DNA from 3 places in the Enterobacter sp. DVT3837 genome. Region 1 is predicted to be linked to each of the others. Evidence: riboswitches for the same ligand, from Rfam matches in the RefSeq annotation. Region 1 holds a riboswitch; each other region holds the start of a gene.
The links. Region 1 has a riboswitch for thiamine pyrophosphate ahead of thiC (phosphomethylpyrimidine synthase ThiC). Riboswitches for the same ligand answer to the same signal wherever they lie in the genome.

Region 1 (5,988 bases):
ATCGGCTCATCGTTAAACAGAATGCGCATCGTGGCCTCCGCATACCGGGCAGTGGCTGGCACGGTGAAGCGCCAGCTGTCGCCAGCCGCTGGAGCGGGCATCAAACAAGCGCAGCGTATTGCGTTCCGTCTCCATGCCGCTAAGCAGCTTGATAGCTTCCAGCGCCTGCATTGTGCCCATCACGCCGACCACCGGACCAAGAATGCCCGCCGTCCGGCAGTTGCGCGTTGACTCGGCATCATCCGGCCACAGGCAGCGATAGCAGCCCTGCGACCACGGCGGAGTCAGGACCATCATCTGCCCGCCGAAACCCACCGCGCTGGCGGTGATAAGCGGCGTATTATTTGCCACGCAGGCGGCGTTGATCGCCTGACGCGTCGCCATATTGTCGGTGCAGTCCAGCACCACGTCGGCCAGGGCAACTTCGCGTTGCAGGCTTTCACCGCTGAGCCGTTGCTGTAAGGCAATCAGTTCGATATCCGGGTTAAGCTGGTTCAGCCGCTGGCGGGTGATTTGCGCTTTAGGCTGGTTAATATCCTCGGTGGTAAAGAGAATTTGCCGTTGCAGGTTGCTGAGGTGAACGTCGTCGTCATCGGCCAGTACCAGCGTGCCGACGCCCGCCCCTGCCAGATAGAGCGCGGCAGGGGCTCCTAACCCGCCCAGACCCACAATCAGAACCCGGCTGGCGAGCAGCTTTTGCTGTCCGTCAATGGCGATATCCTCCAGCAGAAGCTGACGGCTGTAGCGCATAAAATCACGATCATTCATCGCCTGCTCCTGCCAGCTGTAACAGCTGCTCGGTAGCCGACTGCCAGTCTGCTGCCTGGGTAATGGCGCTGACGACGGCAATGCTGCCGACCCCGGTCTCCAGCACCGCCGGGGCACGTTCAAGGCTAATGCCGCCGATGGCAACGGTGGGATAATCGGCAAGGCGTTCAACGTGACTCGCCAGCTGCGCCAGACCTTGCGGTGCGGAGGGCATCTGCTTGGTTTGCGTCGGGAAGACGTGGCCGAGGGCGATGTAAGAAGGGCGGGCGGTCAGCGCGACGTCGATTTCCATATCGTCATGCGTTGATACCCCCAGACGCAGCCCTGCGTCGCGGATCGCATTGAGGTCGGTTGTCTCAAGGTCTTCCTGACCCAGATGTACGCCGTAAGCCTGATGTTTGATCGCCAGTCGCCAGTAGTCGTTGATAAACAGGCGAGCGTCATAGCGACGCCCCAGCGCGATGGCAGAAACCACATCCGTCTCTACCTCTTCATCGTGTTTATCTTTAATGCGTAGCTGGATTGTGCGAACGCCCGTCGCAAGCAGGCGCTCTATCCATTCCACGCTATCCACCACCGGATAGAGCCCTAAACGAAAGGGCACAGGTGGAAAATCGGGCTGGTACATTACGCCTCCTCTTTTTTGAGGTAGATTTCACCGCCTTTGGCGCGGAAGGTTTCTGACATATCCGCCATGCCCACTTCAATGGTTTGTGCGGCAGCGTAGTCACGTACCTCCTGGCTGATTTTCATCGAGCAGAATTTCGGCCCGCACATGGAGCAGAAGTGTGCCACTTTGCCTGATTCCTGCGGCAGTGTTTCGTCGTGATAGGCGCGAGCAGTGAATGGGTCGAGCGCCAGGTTGAACTGATCTTCCCAGCGGAATTCGAAGCGTGCTTTCGACATGGCGTTATCACGGATTTGCGCTCCCGGGTGGCCTTTCGCCAGATCGGCTGCGTGGGCGGCAATCTTGTAGGTGATCAGACCCTGTTTTACATCTTCTTTGTTTGGCAGGCCGAGGTGCTCTTTCGGCGTGACGTAGCAGAGCATGGCGCAGCCGAACCAGCCAATCATTGCCGCACCAATCCCGGAGGTGAAATGGTCATAGCCCGGCGCGATATCGGTGGTCAATGGCCCGAGGGTGTAGAACGGCGCTTCGTGGCAGTGCTCCAGCTCTTCGGTCATGTTGCGACGGATCATCTGCATTGGCACATGTCCCGGGCCTTCAATCATCACCTGTACGTCATATTCCCAGGCGATTTTGGTGAGTTCACCCAGCGTGTGCAGTTCGGCAAACTGCGCTTCGTCATTGGCATCGCGGATGGAGCCAGGACGCAGGCCGTCGCCCAGCGACAGAGAGACATCGTACGCGGCGCAGATTTCGCAAATCTCACGGAAGTGTTCGTAGAGGAAGTTTTCCTGATGATGGGACAGACACCACTTCGCCATGATCGAACCGCCGCGCGAGACGATGCCGGTCAGACGTTTCGCCGTCATCGGTACGTAGCGCAGCAGGACACCTGCGTGAATAGTGAAGTAGTCTACGCCCTGTTCAGCCTGTTCCAGTAACGTGTCGCGGAAGGCCTCCCAGGTAAGATCTTCGGCAATGCCGTTGACCTTCTCCAGCGCCTGATACACAGGCACCGTCCCGATTGGTACCGGGCTGTTACGTAGGATCCATTCGCGGGTTTCGTGAATATAACGGCCAGTGGAGAGGTCCATCACCGTGTCCGCACCCCAGCGCGTCGACCAGACCAGTTTTTCCACCTCTTCTTCGATAGACGAAGTAACGGCCGAGTTACCGATGTTAGCGTTGACCTTCACCAGGAAATTACGGCCAATAATCATTGGCTCAGATTCCGGGTGGTTGATGTTGGCAGGGATAATCGCGCGGCCAGCGGCGACTTCATCACGCACAAATTCCGGCGTAATGTTTTCCGGCAGGCGAGCGCCAAAAGATTCTCCCGGATGCTGGTGGCGCAGAATTTCGCTACGGATGCGCTCACGGCCCATGTTTTCGCGAATGGCGATGAACTCCATTTCGGGGGTGACGATCCCCTGACGCGCGTAGTGCAACTGGGTCACGCATTTGCCCGCTTTAGCGCGTTTCGGTGTCAGCAGGCCGGAGAAGCGCAGCTCGTCCAGACCGTCGTCGGCCAGGCGCTCTTTGGTATAGGCAGAACTTTGCTCGTTTAGCTCCTCGCTGTCCTGGCGGGCGTCGATCCACGGTTGACGCAGCTTAGCCAGGCCTTTCTGAACGTTGATGGCAATTTCAGGGTCACCGTAGGGACCGGAGGTGTCATACACCGGCACAGCTTCGTTGTCTTCATACTGTGGGTTATCTTTGCTGCCGCCGATAAGCGTTGGGCTAAGCTGAATTTCACGCATCGGCACGCGGATATCCGCCTGAGAGCCGGTGATGTAGATGCGTTTAGAGTTCGGGAAAGCGGTGCCTTCCAGGGTATCAATGAAGTGTTGGGCGTGTGCGCGCTGTTCGCGGCGGGTCAGTTTAGTAGTGGTAGACATAGCTCATTCCAAAAGTGAAGGACATGGCTTGTCAGACGACGGATGAAGCAAGAGAAGATCGCCCGCAGGCGATACAACAGCAGTGTGACTCTTGTTCCCTTCGCAGGTATTAGCCTGATCAGGTTCCGCGGATCCCGAATTAACGGTCTCAGCCCGCGTTTTTGCAAACGCTGGGCACTCCGACAAGAAAAATCCCCCTCGTGAGAGGGGCGAATGTTTGTAAATTACTCGTTAACGATTAAGAACTCAAGCAGGGCGCGCGATGTTATCTTCGTTGCTGGCACTGAGATTGCTATCCAGCACGAGGGCGATCAGCTTATCTTCCAGTGTGAATCGCTCTTCCAGCGCTTCGCCAAGGTCGGAAAGCGCCTGCTGAAACTCAAGATAGTTATCGTGATCGATCGCATTCTCAAGCGTGGAATCGTAGTAGTCCATAATCTGCTGGGTATTGGCTTCCAGCAGCGGATAGAGTTTGCTGGCCGCTAAATACGGCGTAGTCCCTTCCATTTCGCGGATAATGCGTTCATAAATATTGAAATGGCCGTCGGACAGGTAGTCGACCAGGCTCTGACAAAAATCATCCAGCGCTTTTTCATTCAGACGCATAAACGATTCTTTGCCAGGCTTAATACCGACCAGATTGTAATAAGCCACGAGTAGATGCTTGCGCACATGTAGCCAGCGATCCACCAGTTTGTTACTTCCTCTAACGCGCTCAGTCAGGCTTTCTAGCTGGTTTAACATGTTCGACTCCGCAAAGTTTAGAATTGAATCTGCTTATCCAAAATGTAACCACAATGCTAACAACATGTCAGTGAAGCGAAGGTAGTGCAATAGATATGGATCGTATTATTGAAAAATCAGATCTTGGTTGGTGGATCGTCAGTCACGAACAAAAATTATGGCTCCCCGTCGGGGAAATTCCCTATGGTGCGGCGGAAAAATTCGATCTTGTTGGTCAACCTGCACTGAGGATCGGTGAGTGGCAGGGCGATCCCGTGTGGATGGTCCAGCAGGCTCGACGTCAGGACATGGGATCGGTTCGTCAGGTGCTGGATCTGGATGTGGGGCTGTTCCAGCTGGCGGGCCGTGGTGTACAGCTGGCGGAGTTTTATCGTTCGCATAAATACTGCGGTTACTGCGGGCATACCATGCACCCGAGCAAAACCGAGTGGGCGATGCTCTGCAGCCACTGCCGTGAACGCTACTATCCGCAGATCGCGCCGTGCATTATCGTCGCTATCCGTCGCGAGGATTCCATCCTGCTGGCGCAGCATACCCGTCACCGCAACGGCATTCACACTGTGCTGGCCGGGTTTGTCGAAGTGGGCGAAACGCTGGAGCAGGCGGTGGCGCGCGAAGTGATGGAGGAGAGCGGGATTAAAGTGAAGAACCTGCGCTATGTTACCTCCCAGCCGTGGCCGTTCCCGCAGTCATTAATGACGGCATTTATGGCCGAATATGATAGCGGGGACATCGTCATCGACCAGAAAGAGTTACTGGAAGCGAACTGGTATCGGTATGACGATTTACCTCTGTTACCGCCGCCAGGTACGGTGGCGCGTCGGCTAATAGAAGATACTGTGGCAATGTGTCGGGCTGAGTATGAGTAGTGTTACACTGAGGCCATGACGCTTAAGGAACTGCAAAAATGACCGAACTGAAGAACGATCGTTATCTGCGTGCGCTGCTGCGCCAGCCCGTTGATGTCACCCCGGTGTGGATGATGCGCCAGGCGGGACGCTATCTGCCAGAGTACAAAGCCACGCGCGCGCAGGCAGGCGATTTTATGTCGCTGTGCAAAAACGCTGAGCTGGCCTGTGAAGTGACGCTCCAGCCGCTGCGCCGCTTCCCGCTGGATGCTGCGATCCTCTTCTCGGATATTCTGACCATCCCGGATGCGATGGGCCTTGGGCTCTATTTTGAAACCGGTGAAGGTCCACGTTTCACCTCCCCAATCAAAAGCAAAGCCGACGTCGACAAGCTGCCTGTTCCCGATCCTGAAGATGAACTGGGCTATGTGATGAATGCCGTGCGCACTATTCGCCGTGAGCTGAAAGGTGAAGTGCCGCTGATCGGTTTCTCTGGCAGTCCGTGGACGCTGGCGACTTACATGGTTGAAGGTGGCAGCAGCAAGGCTTTCACCGTGATTAAAAAGATGATGTACGCGGAGCCGCTGGCGTTGCATGCGCTGCTCGACAAGCTGGCGAAGAGCGTCACGCTCTACCTCAACGCGCAGATTAAAGCGGGCGCACAGTCGGTGATGATTTTCGACACCTGGGGCGGCGTACTTACCGGACGCGATTATCAGCAGTTTTCGCTCTATTACATGCACAAGATCGTTGATGGCCTGCTGCGTGAAAACGAAGGCCGCCGCGTGCCGGTGACCTTGTTCACTAAAGGCGGCGGTCAGTGGCTGGAGGCGATGGCTGCAACGGGATGTGACGCGCTGGGTCTCGACTGGACAACCGATATTGCCGATGCGCGCCGTCGCGTGGGTGACAAGGTGGCGCTGCAGGGCAATATGGATCCGTCCATGCTTTATGCACAGCCGGCTCGCATTGAAGAAGAGGTGGCAACTATTCTCGCCGGTTTCGGCCAGGGCGAAGGGCACGTCTTTAACCTCGGGCATGGTATTCATCAGGACGTGCCGCCAGAACACGCTGGCGCGTTTGTGGAGGCGGTACACCGACT
Region 2 (5,988 bases), on a different contig from region 1:
CCACCGTGGTCGATACAATCGGGGCAGGTGACAGTCATGCTGGCGGAACGCTTGCCGGGCTGGCTGCGGGGTGGAGTCTTGCAGACTCTGTCCTGCTGGGTAATGCGGTAGCCGCCTGGGTTGTCAGCCACCGTGGCGGTGATTGCGCCCCTACTCTCGAGGAATTACTCCTCGCACACAAAGACGTATAGGTCGCTGCGACAGTAGCTGATGCTGTACTCAATCGGCCGGTGCTGCTGGTCAAGTGCAACCTGCTTGATCACCAGCACCGGAATTTTGTCATCCATCTTTATATGCGCCTGAAATTCGCTGTCCGGCATACGGGCGCTCACCCGTGAACGGGTACGCTGCGGGAAGATGTTCTGGCTGCGAAAATAGTCGTACAGCGAGATACCAATGGCATCCGGATCGTGAATCAGCCCCACCGGAACCCACGACTCCTCAATCGACACCGCATCATCGTCGACATAGCGAATACGCTTAAGGAGAAAGACCTCGCTCTCCGGCTCCACCGACAGCTGGCTGGCGACCTCTTCCGGACACTTCACCACGCGTTTATTCACCCAAAGCGTATTGGGCTTTTTACCGCGTAGTACCACCTGCTGAGAGAAACCGCGCGCTTCTTTAAGCGAATATTCAAAGATGTTGTTAATTTGCGTCCCGTAACCCCGGGCACGCGTCACCACCCCTTCGGACTCCAGAGCCTGCATCGCTTTGCGCACTGTAATGCGCGACACACCGGTTAACTGACTCAGATCGCGCTCGCCGGGCAGAATATTGCCGTGCTCCAGCACCCCGCTGCGCACCGCATTTTTTACCGTTTCGGCAAATTTCAGATACAGCGGCGTATTGTCGGGCGCGGCGATCCGTTCATTTAGTTGATCGATTAACCGGGTATGCGCTTGTTCCATCTCTGTTTTTCTCAGGCGTGGTGTATCCTGCCAGTATACGGCTTACCACCAGGCATGAAAATGGTGTACCGGCCCATTACCGTGACCCACCTCCAGAGTATCAGCTTTTGCCAGCGCGGCTGAGAGCCAGGTTTTCGCTTCGCTCACCGTATCGGCCCAGTTATCATGCCGTGGGCGTAATGCCGCCAGCGCGGCAGAGAGCGTACAGCCAGTGCCGTGGGTGTTTTTAGTGTGTACGCGTGGCGCCGTGAACCGCCGCTCGCCGTCTCGGGTGAAGAGCCAGTCCGGGCTTTCGGCATCGTCAAGATGACCACCTTTCATCATCACGGCCCCGCAGCCCATCGCCAGCAGCGCATTCCCCTGCTCTTTCATTTCCCGTTCATTTCGCGCATGTGTTGCCCCCAACAGTGCCGCAGCCTCCGGCAGATTGGGCGTGATGAGAGCCACCTGTGGCAGTAGCTTTTTACGCAGTGTTTCAACAGCGGAGGCGGAGAGCAATGGATCGCCGCTTTTTGCCAGCATCACGGTATCCAGCACCACGTTTTGTACCTGATAACGTTTAAGTCGCTCAGCCACCGCTTCAACAATATCTGTCTCTGCCAGCATACCGATCTTGGTGGTATCAATTCGCACGTCGCTGAATACGGAATCCAGCTGCGCGGCAACAAAATCCGGTTCAATACGGTAAACCGACTGCACGCCGAGCGTGTTTTGCGCCACCAGCGCGGTAATGACCGAGCATCCGTACGCGCCAAGAGCCGAGAAGGTTTTCAGGTCGGCCTGGATACCCGCGCCGCCGCTGGGATCGGTGCCGGCAATGGTCAGAGCGTTAATGCGTTTCATGCCAGTTCCTCCAGGGTGTAGAGCGCATCCAGGAACGCGCTGGCAAAACTGCCCGGGCCACGAGACTGCGCAATGGCTGCCGTTCCGGCTCGTTTCATAAACCCGCACGCGGCGGAGACGTTATCCAGCCTGTCGCCCGGCAGTGAGCAACTCGCCGCCACAACGGCAGAGAGTGCGCACCCGGTTCCCACGACGCGCGTCATTAGCGGATCGCCGCCGGTAACCGTTCGGGTTCGTTGTCCATCAGTGATGTAATCCACCTCGCCGGTGACCACCACAATGGCATTGGTCTGGCGAGCCAGCGCCTGTGCAGCAGGTAACGCGCTGGCTGTGGTGTCAGTCGTATCGACGCCGCGACCACCGGCGCTCATCCCGGCAAGGGCAAGGATTTCAGAAGCATTGCCGCGAATGGCGGCGGGTTTCAGGGCGAGGATTTGATGACAAAAACGGGTGCGAAACGTCAGAGCGCCCACGGCAACCGGGTCCAGCGTCCAGGGTTTACCCGCAGCTACCGCACTCTCAATCGCCCGACGCATCGCCTGCGCTCGCGGTGAGGTCAGCGTGCCAACGTTTATCAGCAATGCATCGGCGATCGCGGCAAACTGCTCAGCTTCTTCGGCCTCAATCACCATCGCCGGAGAGGCGCCAAGCGCCAGCAGAACGTTGGCAGTAAAGGTCTGTACGACGTCGTTAGTCATACAATGCGTAAGCGGGGAACGGGTTCGGAACTGATGTAAAACGTGTAAATCGAGCAGGTCAGGCTGCATGGGTTCGCTCCTGCCTTGCGTGAAGAAGCGATGACCGGGAAGGCATCTGACTTCCCTACGCTGGCATTATCCAGATCAGGTAATACGGGTATTTCTCAGCCTTCACAAAGAAGGGCACCCCGAGTCATGTAGATTACATTTCTTTATTAATTACCAGCTTAGGGGATGTAGCCTGGCGATGCAAGCTTGCACTTACGTTTATCCTTTTTCACGCTGTACCTCACCTTGTACCCCAATTTGTCTCTCACATGAAATCAATAAAATTCTTATTGTTAGTATCTCGCATAACCGTTCCTTTCCCCCTTTCCCTCTATCGTTACTATCGCTTTGCACTCAGTCACTCGTTGGTGTACCTGCCTTTAATATCTTTTTTGTAATCCTATCAATCTAATTTTCTAATTAAGAGAAATAAAAACATCATTTTTTACAACAATTCAATCACTGATTTATAGCAATCAAAACCATGTTTTATTCTCGATTAAAAATATTTTTCTCCACGCCAAAGCCCCCTTCATTCAAAAGTTTCTATTAATTCGAAAAGAAGGAACTTTCACAAATATATTAATTAACTTTACTGAATGAGCTTGATTTATACGTTTTACGGGCTTTGTTGAATAAATCAGATTTCGGGTAAGTCTCCCCCGTAGCGGGTTGTGTTTTCAGGCAATACGCACGCTTTCAGGTATACCTGCTTTCGTCATTTTGTTCAGCGCTCGTACCAGGGCCATAGCCTCCGCAACCTGACCATCGTAGTCACGCAGCGTCAGTGAACCCCCGAACAGCTGTTTTACCCGGTACATCGCCGTTTCCGCTATCGAGCGACGGTTGTAATCTGTTGTCCATTTCCACCGCGCATTACTCCCGGTCATTCGCTGATTAGCCACTGCACGGTTACGGTCTGCATATTCACCGGGCCAGTAACCCGCACCTTTTCGGGGAGGGATAAGCGCGCTGATTTTCTTACGCCGCAGTTCATCGTGACATAGCCGGGTATCGTAAGCGCCATCGGCGGCGGCTGACCTGATTTTCCGGTGGGTTTGCCGGATTAACCCGGGGAAGGCCTCTGAGTCCGTAACGTTGTTCAGCGACAGGTCAGCGCAGATGATTTCATGTGTTTTACTGTCAACGGCGAGATGCAGCTTACGCCAGATACGGCGGCGTTCCTGGCCATGCTTTTTGACTTTCCACTCGCCTTCACCGAAGACCTTCAGCCCGGTGGAATCAATTACCAGGTGTGCGATTTCACCCCGGGTGGGCGTTTTGAAACTGACATTAACCGACTTTGCCCGCCTGCTGACACAGCTGTAATCCGGGCAGCGTAGCGGAACGTTCATCAGAGAAAAAATGGAATCAATAAAGCCCTGCGCAGCCCGCAGGGTCAGCCTGAATACGCGTTTAATGACCAGCACAGTAGTGATGGCAAGGTCAGAATAGCGCTGAGGTCTGCCTCGTGAAGAAGGTGTTGCTGACTCATACCAGGCCTGAATAGCTTCATCATCCAGCCAGAAAGTTATGGAGCCACGGTTGATGAGGGCTTTATTGTAGGTGGGCCAGTTGGTGATTTTGAACTTTTGCTTTGCCACGGAACGGTCTGCATTGTCGGGAAGATACGTGATCTGATCCTTCAACTCAGCAAAAGTTCGATTTATTCAACAAAGCCCGTTTTACGGACAAAATACATAAATATAATTAATGTATTTATGAAAGCCTGGCATGCATTGGATTTAACGAGGAGATTTATATCTACATGTATTTATTGGTTTTATTTAAAATCACTCGCGTAAGGGCATTTTAGCTTTCAGTGCTTTTAGTGATCCAGGTCAATATCCAAATTTATGTATTACAAGATAGTTACTACACGTTACGAAATAAGTGATTAAACAAAAATCGCCGTAAGTCGCATGAAATCATCTTGATATAACAGGGTGTTATATCTTCCCGCCAGGATAGCGAAATAACCTAATTTACTTTTGTGATAAGAGCTTTTAAATGAAAACTACCGTTAAGACTACTGCTAAAACTACTCTGGCTGTTATCGTGTTTGGTTCTATGTTCGCTGCTGTAGTACCAGCTAAAGCCGCTGCTTTCCCTGTTACTTCCGACACTGACGGGATCACTATCATCGGTCAACAAGGCGCGGGTTATGACCTTGATAAAATTGCTACAATGACTGTTGATCATGATTCAGCTATTACCACTCTTCAAAATGGTAAGGCTGATAAAATGGAAGTTGCTAATATGCAAGGTGAGATTAACACCATCAATAGCAACGCTAACCAGGAAACAGCAAACCGTGTTACTGCTGATCAGCAATTGCAAGGCGAGATCACGCAAAACAAAGATGCACAAGATCAGGTTAATCATGCTTTCCTGAATCAGAACATTCAGCAAGATGGGCGTTTATCTGCTCTTGAAAATGCGCCTAAGCCTAAAGACGGCGTAGACGGTGCAAAAGGTGATAAGGGCGACACTGGCGCTACTGGTGCTAATGGTAAAGACGGGAAAGATGGGGCTAACGGTGTAACAACCACCATCACACAAGTAGACACAGCTACACAAGCTAAAGTAGCGGCTAACACTGCTGCTATCTCTTCAACGTCTAACCAGGCTGCTGGCGTAGCTCAAGATCTGCAAGACGCTAAGAAAGTGTTTAGCCAGCAACAAGCCAACACCAACGCACAATTCAAATCATTGCGCGATGAAGTAGACGGTAACAAGAAAGAAGCCCGTTCTGGTGCTGCGAGTGCAATTGCGATTGCTTCCATGCCTCAAGTTGAAGCAGGTCAAAACGTAATGTTCTCTGCTGGCGTAGGTAGCTTTAAAGACGAGCAAGCCGTAAGCGTAGGCGCTTCTTTCCACGCGGGAGCCGCGACGGTTAAAACGGGTGTATCAACTAGCACAAATAATGATTTCGCTCTCGGAGCCGGAGTAGGTTTCGGGTTTTGATTAATGACCTGCCAGCCCTCAAAATGGGGGCTATATAATGAGAAAGAGATGGTAGTACGGATGATATGGTGCAAAGCACTACTACAAAACTTCCTAACGGTAACTATCAAACTAATGTTTATGAGGGTGATAGATCTTATAGCTCAACGTGCTACACCACTCCAGGTGGTAGCTTGATTTGCAACTAAAAAGAAGAGATTAGCTAACCATAGTAAAGCAACAAAATCACACCATGAATTTTAGCTGACTGGCTCTGTCTGATTATACTGATGATAGCGATTATGGCAAAATATGTTTTTCTTTCTGTTGTGTTGTATCTTATTTTGGTTGTAGTAGGTATCTGGATTGGGTTTATGTGGAATAATTTTAGCTGTATATTCTGAGGTGCTTAGTAGGTTTCTACTTTAATCACACAAGACAGGAATGAACAATATTGAAAACATATATTTATTTGTTGGCTATGGTTAGCGTTATTACTGTATGTACTTCTGGTAACTGACCAAAATCCACTACTTATAGTA
Region 3 (5,988 bases), 460 kb from region 1:
GATCGCCGCATGGCTGTGCTGGCGGCTGTGGCACAGCGCGAAAGCGAATATTGATCGTCTGACGCGCTACCTGCCTCGCTCGCGCCTTTTGTGGCTTGCGCCGTTGACGCTCGGCATAGCCGTAGTGGCGCTGGTGGCGTTGATCCGCCACCCGCTGATGCCGGTGTATGGCGAGATTTTATTGAAGGTCGTCAGCCGTTAACCAATACCCAGAAGCTGTGATGCGCTCGCTTTCCCACTTACCAGTGCTTCCGTTTCGCCATCCCATAAAATGCGACCCTCCGCGATCACCACCGATCGCGGAGCAATCCTCGCGGCATCCTCAATGCTGTGCGATACCATCAACATGGTGAGCTTCTGACGCTGGCAGACCTCCTGTACCAGAGCCAGCATCTCCTGGCGCAGCGCCGGGTCGAGTGCAGAGAAGGGCTCGTCCAGCAACAGAACAGGCTGCTCGCGTACCAGACAACGCGCCAGCGCGACACGCTGGCGCTGACCGCCGGAAAGCTCCCCTGGCAGACGGTCGATAAACCCGGTGATCCCCATCTGCCCGGCAATAAGCTCCAGCTTCTGGCGCTGGGTATCGTTCAGTTTTAACCCCGGATCCATCCCCAGGGCGATGTTCTGCCGTACGGTAAGATGGGTGAAAAGATTATTTTCCTGAAACAGCATCGACACCGGACGCCGGGCGGGTGGCGTGCGGGTATGATCGTGGTTTTCAATCATTATTGACCCGCTTGCCGGTTGCAGAAACCCGGCTATCAGATTGAGCAACGTGCTTTTTCCTGCTCCACTTGGGCCCAGAACCGCAATCATCTCTCCCTGGCGGGCAGAAAGCGTGAAGCGCATTGGCAGGTGCTGGTAGAGCCAGGTTACATCAATCAGTTTTAACATCACGCCCCGGAAGTTTTTCGATAACGGTAAATAAGGCAAAGCAGAGTAGCAGCAGCAAGAGTGCCGTGACGGCGCCATCCTGGCTACGGTAGGAGCCGATCTGCTGGTACAGCCAATATGGCAGCGTGCGGAAATCTTCATTGCCGAAGAGCGCGACCACGCCAAAATCACCGATTGAGAGCACGCAGGCGAAAGCCAGCGCCTGTGCCAGCGGGCGTTTTAGTGCCCGCAGTTCGACCACTCTCAGCCGTTGCCAGCCCTGAATGCCAAGTGACTGACACAGCAGAGCGTAGCGGCTATTAACGTCGCGCATCGGGTTTTCCAGTACCTTCAGAGCATAAGGGATCGCCATCAGGGCATTGGTAAATATCACAATGCCGTCGGCACTTTCCGGCAGACCCACGGTACTGTTGAAAAGTAAAAAGAATCCCGTCGCCAGTACAATGCCTGGCATGGCCAGGATCAGCATACCCGTTAGCTCCAGCGCCTGTCCGGCTTTACGGGCATGGCAGGCATAAAGCTCGCGACTGCTCCACAGCAGCATCATGGTCAGTATGACGCACAGCAACCCGGCGGCCAGCGCAATGCGCAGTGAAGTCCAGGTCGCTTGCCAGAGCACAGACTGCTGCAACACGGACAGGAGATTGAGGTTCAGGCCATCGACGATAACGGCCATCAGCGGCGGCAGCATCAGCAGCAGCGCCAGCGTAATAAGCGAAATATCGGTGATACGGCTACGCAGGCTATCCTGGGGATCGCGCCAGCCTGTTATCTGGTTACTGCCCGGCGGAATGGCTTTACTCAGACGCTGGCTCAGCAGCACCAGTACAAGACAGCACACCATCTGAACTATCGCCAGCAGCGCAGCCCGACCAGGATCGTAGTCGTAACTCAGCGCCTGATAGATTGCCAGCTCAATGGTTGTTGCCTGCGGTCCGCCCCCCAGTGAAAGCACGGTAGCAAAGCTGGCAAAGCAGAGCATGAAGATCAGCGCGGCAACTGGCGGGATTTGGCGGCGCAGCCACGGCCACTCAACAAAGCGGAAGAAAGACCAGCCGCGCATGCCCAGCTGTGCCGCAAGCTGGCGTTGCTCTCCGGGGATATTTTCCAGCGCCTGTAAAAAGAGCCGTGTCGCCATCGGCATATTGAAAAAGACGTGCGCCAGCAGGATGCCCTGAAGCCCGTATGGCGAGAAATGCCACTCCAGACCGAGCAGGCCGAACAGTGAAGCCAGCCAGCCCTGACGACCATAAACGCTCAGAATGCCAAACACGGCTACCAGCACGGGCAGGATCAGCGTCATGGCGCACAGGCGCAGCAGCGCCTGCCTGCCGGGGAAACGCCTGCGATAAAGCGCACGAGCAAGGAAAATGGCGGGGATCACCGACAGCAGGGCAGAGAGAAACGCCTGCCAGAAAGAAAAGCGGATAACGTGCCAGAGATAGCTGTCGTGCCAGAGGGAGAGCAGGTCACTCTCTGGCGCGTTCAACCACAATGCAAGAAAAGCGCCCAGGCTGACCGCCACCATCAGCATGGCGGCGAGCAGCCCAGGAATTAACCAGCCGGGAATTAGCGGCTGACGGCGCGTTGCCATTCACTTACCCATGCTGCACGCTGCGAAGCGACCTGGTGCGGCGTAAACTCCAGAGAAGTTTGCGGTTTGGTCAGCTGCTCGAAACCTGCTGGCAGCGCTACGTTGGTCACGGGATACATCCAGTTACCCGCCGGAATGGCATTCTGGAATGCCGGTGAAACCATAAATTTCAGGAACTTCTCGGCAAGTTCTGGCTGTTTGCTGGCCGCGGTACGCGCAGCCACTTCCACCTGCAGGTAATGACCTTCAGCGAAATTGGCCGCGGCATAGTTGTCTTTCTTCTCGGCGATAATGTGGTAGGCCGGGGAGGTGGTGTAACTCAGTACCAGGTCGCTTTCACCTTTCAGGAACAGGCCGTAGGCTTCACTCCAGCCTTTAGTCACGGTGACGGTTTTGGCGGCCAGTTTCTGCCATGCTTCCGGCGCTTTATCCCCATAGACTTTCTGCATCCACAGCAGCAGACCCAGACCCGGAGTGCTGGTGCGAGGGTCTTCATAAATGACGCGCCATTTCTGATCGCCTTCCACCAGCTCTTTCAGGCTTTTCGGCGGGTTCTTCAGCTTGTTTTTGTCGTAAACAAAGGCAAAGTAGCCGTAGTCGAACGGAACGAAAGTGTCATTTTTCCAGCCGCCCGGAACGTTGACGGCATCTGCAGCTACGCCACTTTTGGCAAACAGTTTGGTCTGCGAGGCGGCCTCCAGCAGGTTGTTATCCAGCCCCAGCACCACATCGGCTTTACTGTTTTTCCCTTCCATACGCAGGCGGTTGAGCAGTGAGACGCCATCTTCCAGCGCCACGAATTTCAATTCACAGTTACAGTCCGCTTCAAAGGCTTTTTTCACCACCGGGCCTGGGCCCCAGTCAGCAGAGAAGGAGTCGTAGGTGTAGACCGTCAGAACGGGCTTCGCAATAGCAGGCAGCGCGAACAGCGCCAGCAGGGGGAGAACTTTTTTTAACACTTTGCACCTCAGGGTTGAGTGGCAAAGGATTTTGAGCAACAGCCTCAAATCCCTTCGCCGGCGTTATCCGGATCAGGTTCGACGGGTATTATCTCAGCGCACATCAGTGATGCAGCACCCCGTTGAGAACGGCGCTATTGTAATGATTTGGTGAATATTGCGAAAGCGTTATGGCTCCGGCGGGGCAAACCAGGCGGATTTAAAATCAAACCAGCCTAAGGTGTTCATCCGCAGGCCGCGCATACTGCGCTGACCCTGAATCATCAGCCAGTGATGGATCAGCGGCACAATCGCCTGCTGCGCGAGCAGTTGCTGACACCACGAGGCCAGGTTCATCTCACCTGCTCGCCACCGGGCGGCATCCTGCTGCCAGTCGCGTTCGATGCAGTGCTGGATCAGCGGCACTTCATACAGGTGAGAGAACAGCGAGAAATCGAGCGGTAGGGTGAAGTTGGCGCTGTTCAGCCAGATATCACTGACGATATCTCCGCGGTGCCATTCATCATAATCGACCTCCTGAATGTCGAGATGAACGCCTTCAGCAGCCAGCAGTTTGCTCATGATCCGGGCGATAAAGCGGTGTTCCACATGATCACGGTAATAGGTCAACGTGATCGACTCCAGCCCGGCAGGCTTTTCACCGTGAACCGGTCGGGCGTGATGCCAGCGAGGGAGCAGGCCGTATGCCGGGAACCAGTATGTCTGGTATTGTTCTTCTGCCTGATAGATAAGGTTAGCCGGAGAGAGAACGTGGCTAACCCACCTGCGCACCTCGCGACTGGCGCCACGATGGCTGCGAGCGTCAAACAGCAGGTAATAGCAGCCTTCTTCAAGACGGCTTTCAACCGCTTTTTCCCCCTCGGTTGGCCCTTCCAGCGTTAAGCCGCAGCTCAACTCTTCGCTGATGTCAGGCAGAACCCAGACGTTGACTTCATCGATCAGCGCGCGATAGCCAAAGTAGTCGTCAAAGGCGCGAATTTTAAGCTGGTTGCTGGTATTGCGCGTCACTGCGTAAGGGCCTGTCCCTACGGGCTGGCTGGCAAAATGAGGCAGAGATGCCCATTCGCGCGGCAGGATCATCGACGGAACATAGCCCATTAGCCACGGCAACCACTGGTCTGGCTCGGACAGTTCGATGTCAACGGTCCATGCTGTCGGGGAGTGGATCCGCGAGACATGGGCATACAGAGGAAGTGTGCGCGCGCGCTGAAGAGAATCAATGACGTCGCTCATCTCCAGCTCGCGGCCGTGGTGAAAGTGGATGCCAGGGCGTAAAAAAAAGCGCCAGTGAAGCGGGGAAAGTTGCTGCCAGTGGTGCGCAATATCTGCTTCCAGTTCCCCATTTTCCTCATTTATGCGCGTCAGGCCGCTGAAGATTTGTCGGGCCATATGGGTTTCAGAGCGACGCAACGCCGTGCCGGGTAACAGATTTTTCATTGGCCGATAGTAGAGCACCCGCAGGATGTGTCGGCCCTGACGAAAACTGCGCCCGAGATGTGAAACCAGCATCTGGCGTACGGCCGCTTTGTCGCCGACCAGCTGCACCAGCTGATCGATGCGATCCTGCTCCAGCAAATCTTCTGCACGCTGCTGCTGTAGCGCTAACCCGGTATAGAGAAAGGTCAGACGCGAGCGTTTGCCGCGACCCGCTTCTGCTTCCCAGCTCAACCAGCCTTGCTGTTGCATGGTGTTAAGCAGGGTACGCATATGACGGCGAGAACAGCTGAGCAGGTCAGCCAGCTCGTTCAGCGTGGTCTCCTTCGATTGCCCCTCACAGCACTGCCAGAGGCGGATAAATTGTTGTTGCAGTCGACCGGAAGGCATAAAAGAGGAACTCCTGACAAATAATCAGCAATTTATTAATCCCTATATTAAGCCAATAATAGTTCCCGATGAAGTGAGGAGGTAAATTATGAAGAGGTCTACCGCACGTCAGTTTTATCAGCACTATTTTTCAGCGACAAAAGGAACGTCCTGGCTGGCCCGCCAGTGTGCAGAGCAACGGCTGAAAATTCTGGAAGACCTGATGCAGTGGGACGTTACGAAAGCGACCTCTTCTCGCTGACTCGCCTCGATCATGTGTGACTGAGTATTGGTGCTTATCACCCGCCAGCAAAATGTTTTTGCTGGCTTTTTTCGTTTATTCTTTCACCCAATTTCGATTCGCTTTCACAAGGATTTTCGCATGCTCTGGTTGATGACAATGGGGCGACGCCTGAATGGCGTCTACGCCGCTTTTATGCTGGTGTCCTTTATGATGGGCGTTGCGGGGGCGCTACAGGCGCCGACGCTGAGTCTGTTTCTCAGCCGGGAGGTAGGGGCGCAGCCGTTCTGGGTTGGCCTGTTTTATACCGTCAACGCCATTGCCGGGATTCTGGTCAGCCTGGGGCTGGCAAAACGATCGGACAGCCATGGCGATCGCCGTAAACTGATCCTCTTTTGCTGCGCGATGGCCGTTGGCAATGCGTTACTCTTTGCCTTTAATCGTCATTATCTGACGCTTATCACCTGCGGCGTGCTGCTGGCGTCACTGGCCAATAC

Region 2: another riboswitch for thiamine pyrophosphate. It lies ahead of thiM (hydroxyethylthiazole kinase); the one in region 1 lies ahead of thiC (phosphomethylpyrimidine synthase ThiC).
Region 3: another riboswitch for thiamine pyrophosphate. It lies ahead of thiB (thiamine ABC transporter substrate binding subunit); the one in region 1 lies ahead of thiC (phosphomethylpyrimidine synthase ThiC).

Annotation. Positions count from the first base shown of each region.
Region 1 is NZ_JBWDLA010000001.1:1,187,758-1,193,745, reverse strand. It holds gene thiS (sulfur carrier protein ThiS) at 1-29, opposite strand, end outside; gene thiF (thiazole biosynthesis adenylyltransferase ThiF) at 13-768, opposite strand; gene thiE (thiamine phosphate synthase) at 761-1,396, opposite strand; gene thiC (phosphomethylpyrimidine synthase ThiC) at 1,396-3,294, opposite strand; TPP riboswitch at 3,373-3,486, opposite strand; gene AC0XWG_RS05795 (Rsd/AlgQ family anti-sigma factor) at 3,541-4,038, opposite strand; gene nudC (NAD(+) diphosphatase) at 4,134-4,907, shown strand; gene hemE (uroporphyrinogen decarboxylase) at 4,946-5,988, shown strand, end outside.
Region 2 is NZ_JBWDLA010000002.1:99,120-105,107, reverse strand. It holds gene AC0XWG_RS15405 (PfkB family carbohydrate kinase) at 1-191, shown strand, start outside; gene AC0XWG_RS15400 (GntR family transcriptional regulator) at 165-911, opposite strand; gene thiD (bifunctional hydroxymethylpyrimidine kinase/phosphomethylpyrimidine kinase) at 954-1,754, opposite strand; gene thiM (hydroxyethylthiazole kinase) at 1,751-2,521, opposite strand; TPP riboswitch at 2,557-2,653, opposite strand; gene AC0XWG_RS15385 (IS5-like element IS903B family transposase) at 3,181-4,149, opposite strand; gene AC0XWG_RS15380 (YadA C-terminal domain-containing protein) at 4,511-5,467, shown strand.
Region 3 is NZ_JBWDLA010000001.1:732,007-737,994, reverse strand. It holds gene AC0XWG_RS03605 (DedA family protein) at 1-202, shown strand, start outside; gene thiQ (thiamine ABC transporter ATP-binding protein ThiQ) at 199-894, opposite strand; gene thiP (thiamine/thiamine pyrophosphate ABC transporter permease ThiP) at 878-2,488, opposite strand; gene thiB (thiamine ABC transporter substrate binding subunit) at 2,464-3,447, opposite strand; TPP riboswitch at 3,479-3,579, opposite strand; gene sgrR (HTH-type transcriptional regulator SgrR) at 3,616-5,271, opposite strand; gene sgrT (glucose uptake inhibitor SgrT) at 5,360-5,512, shown strand; gene AC0XWG_RS03575 (sugar efflux transporter) at 5,633-5,988, shown strand, end outside.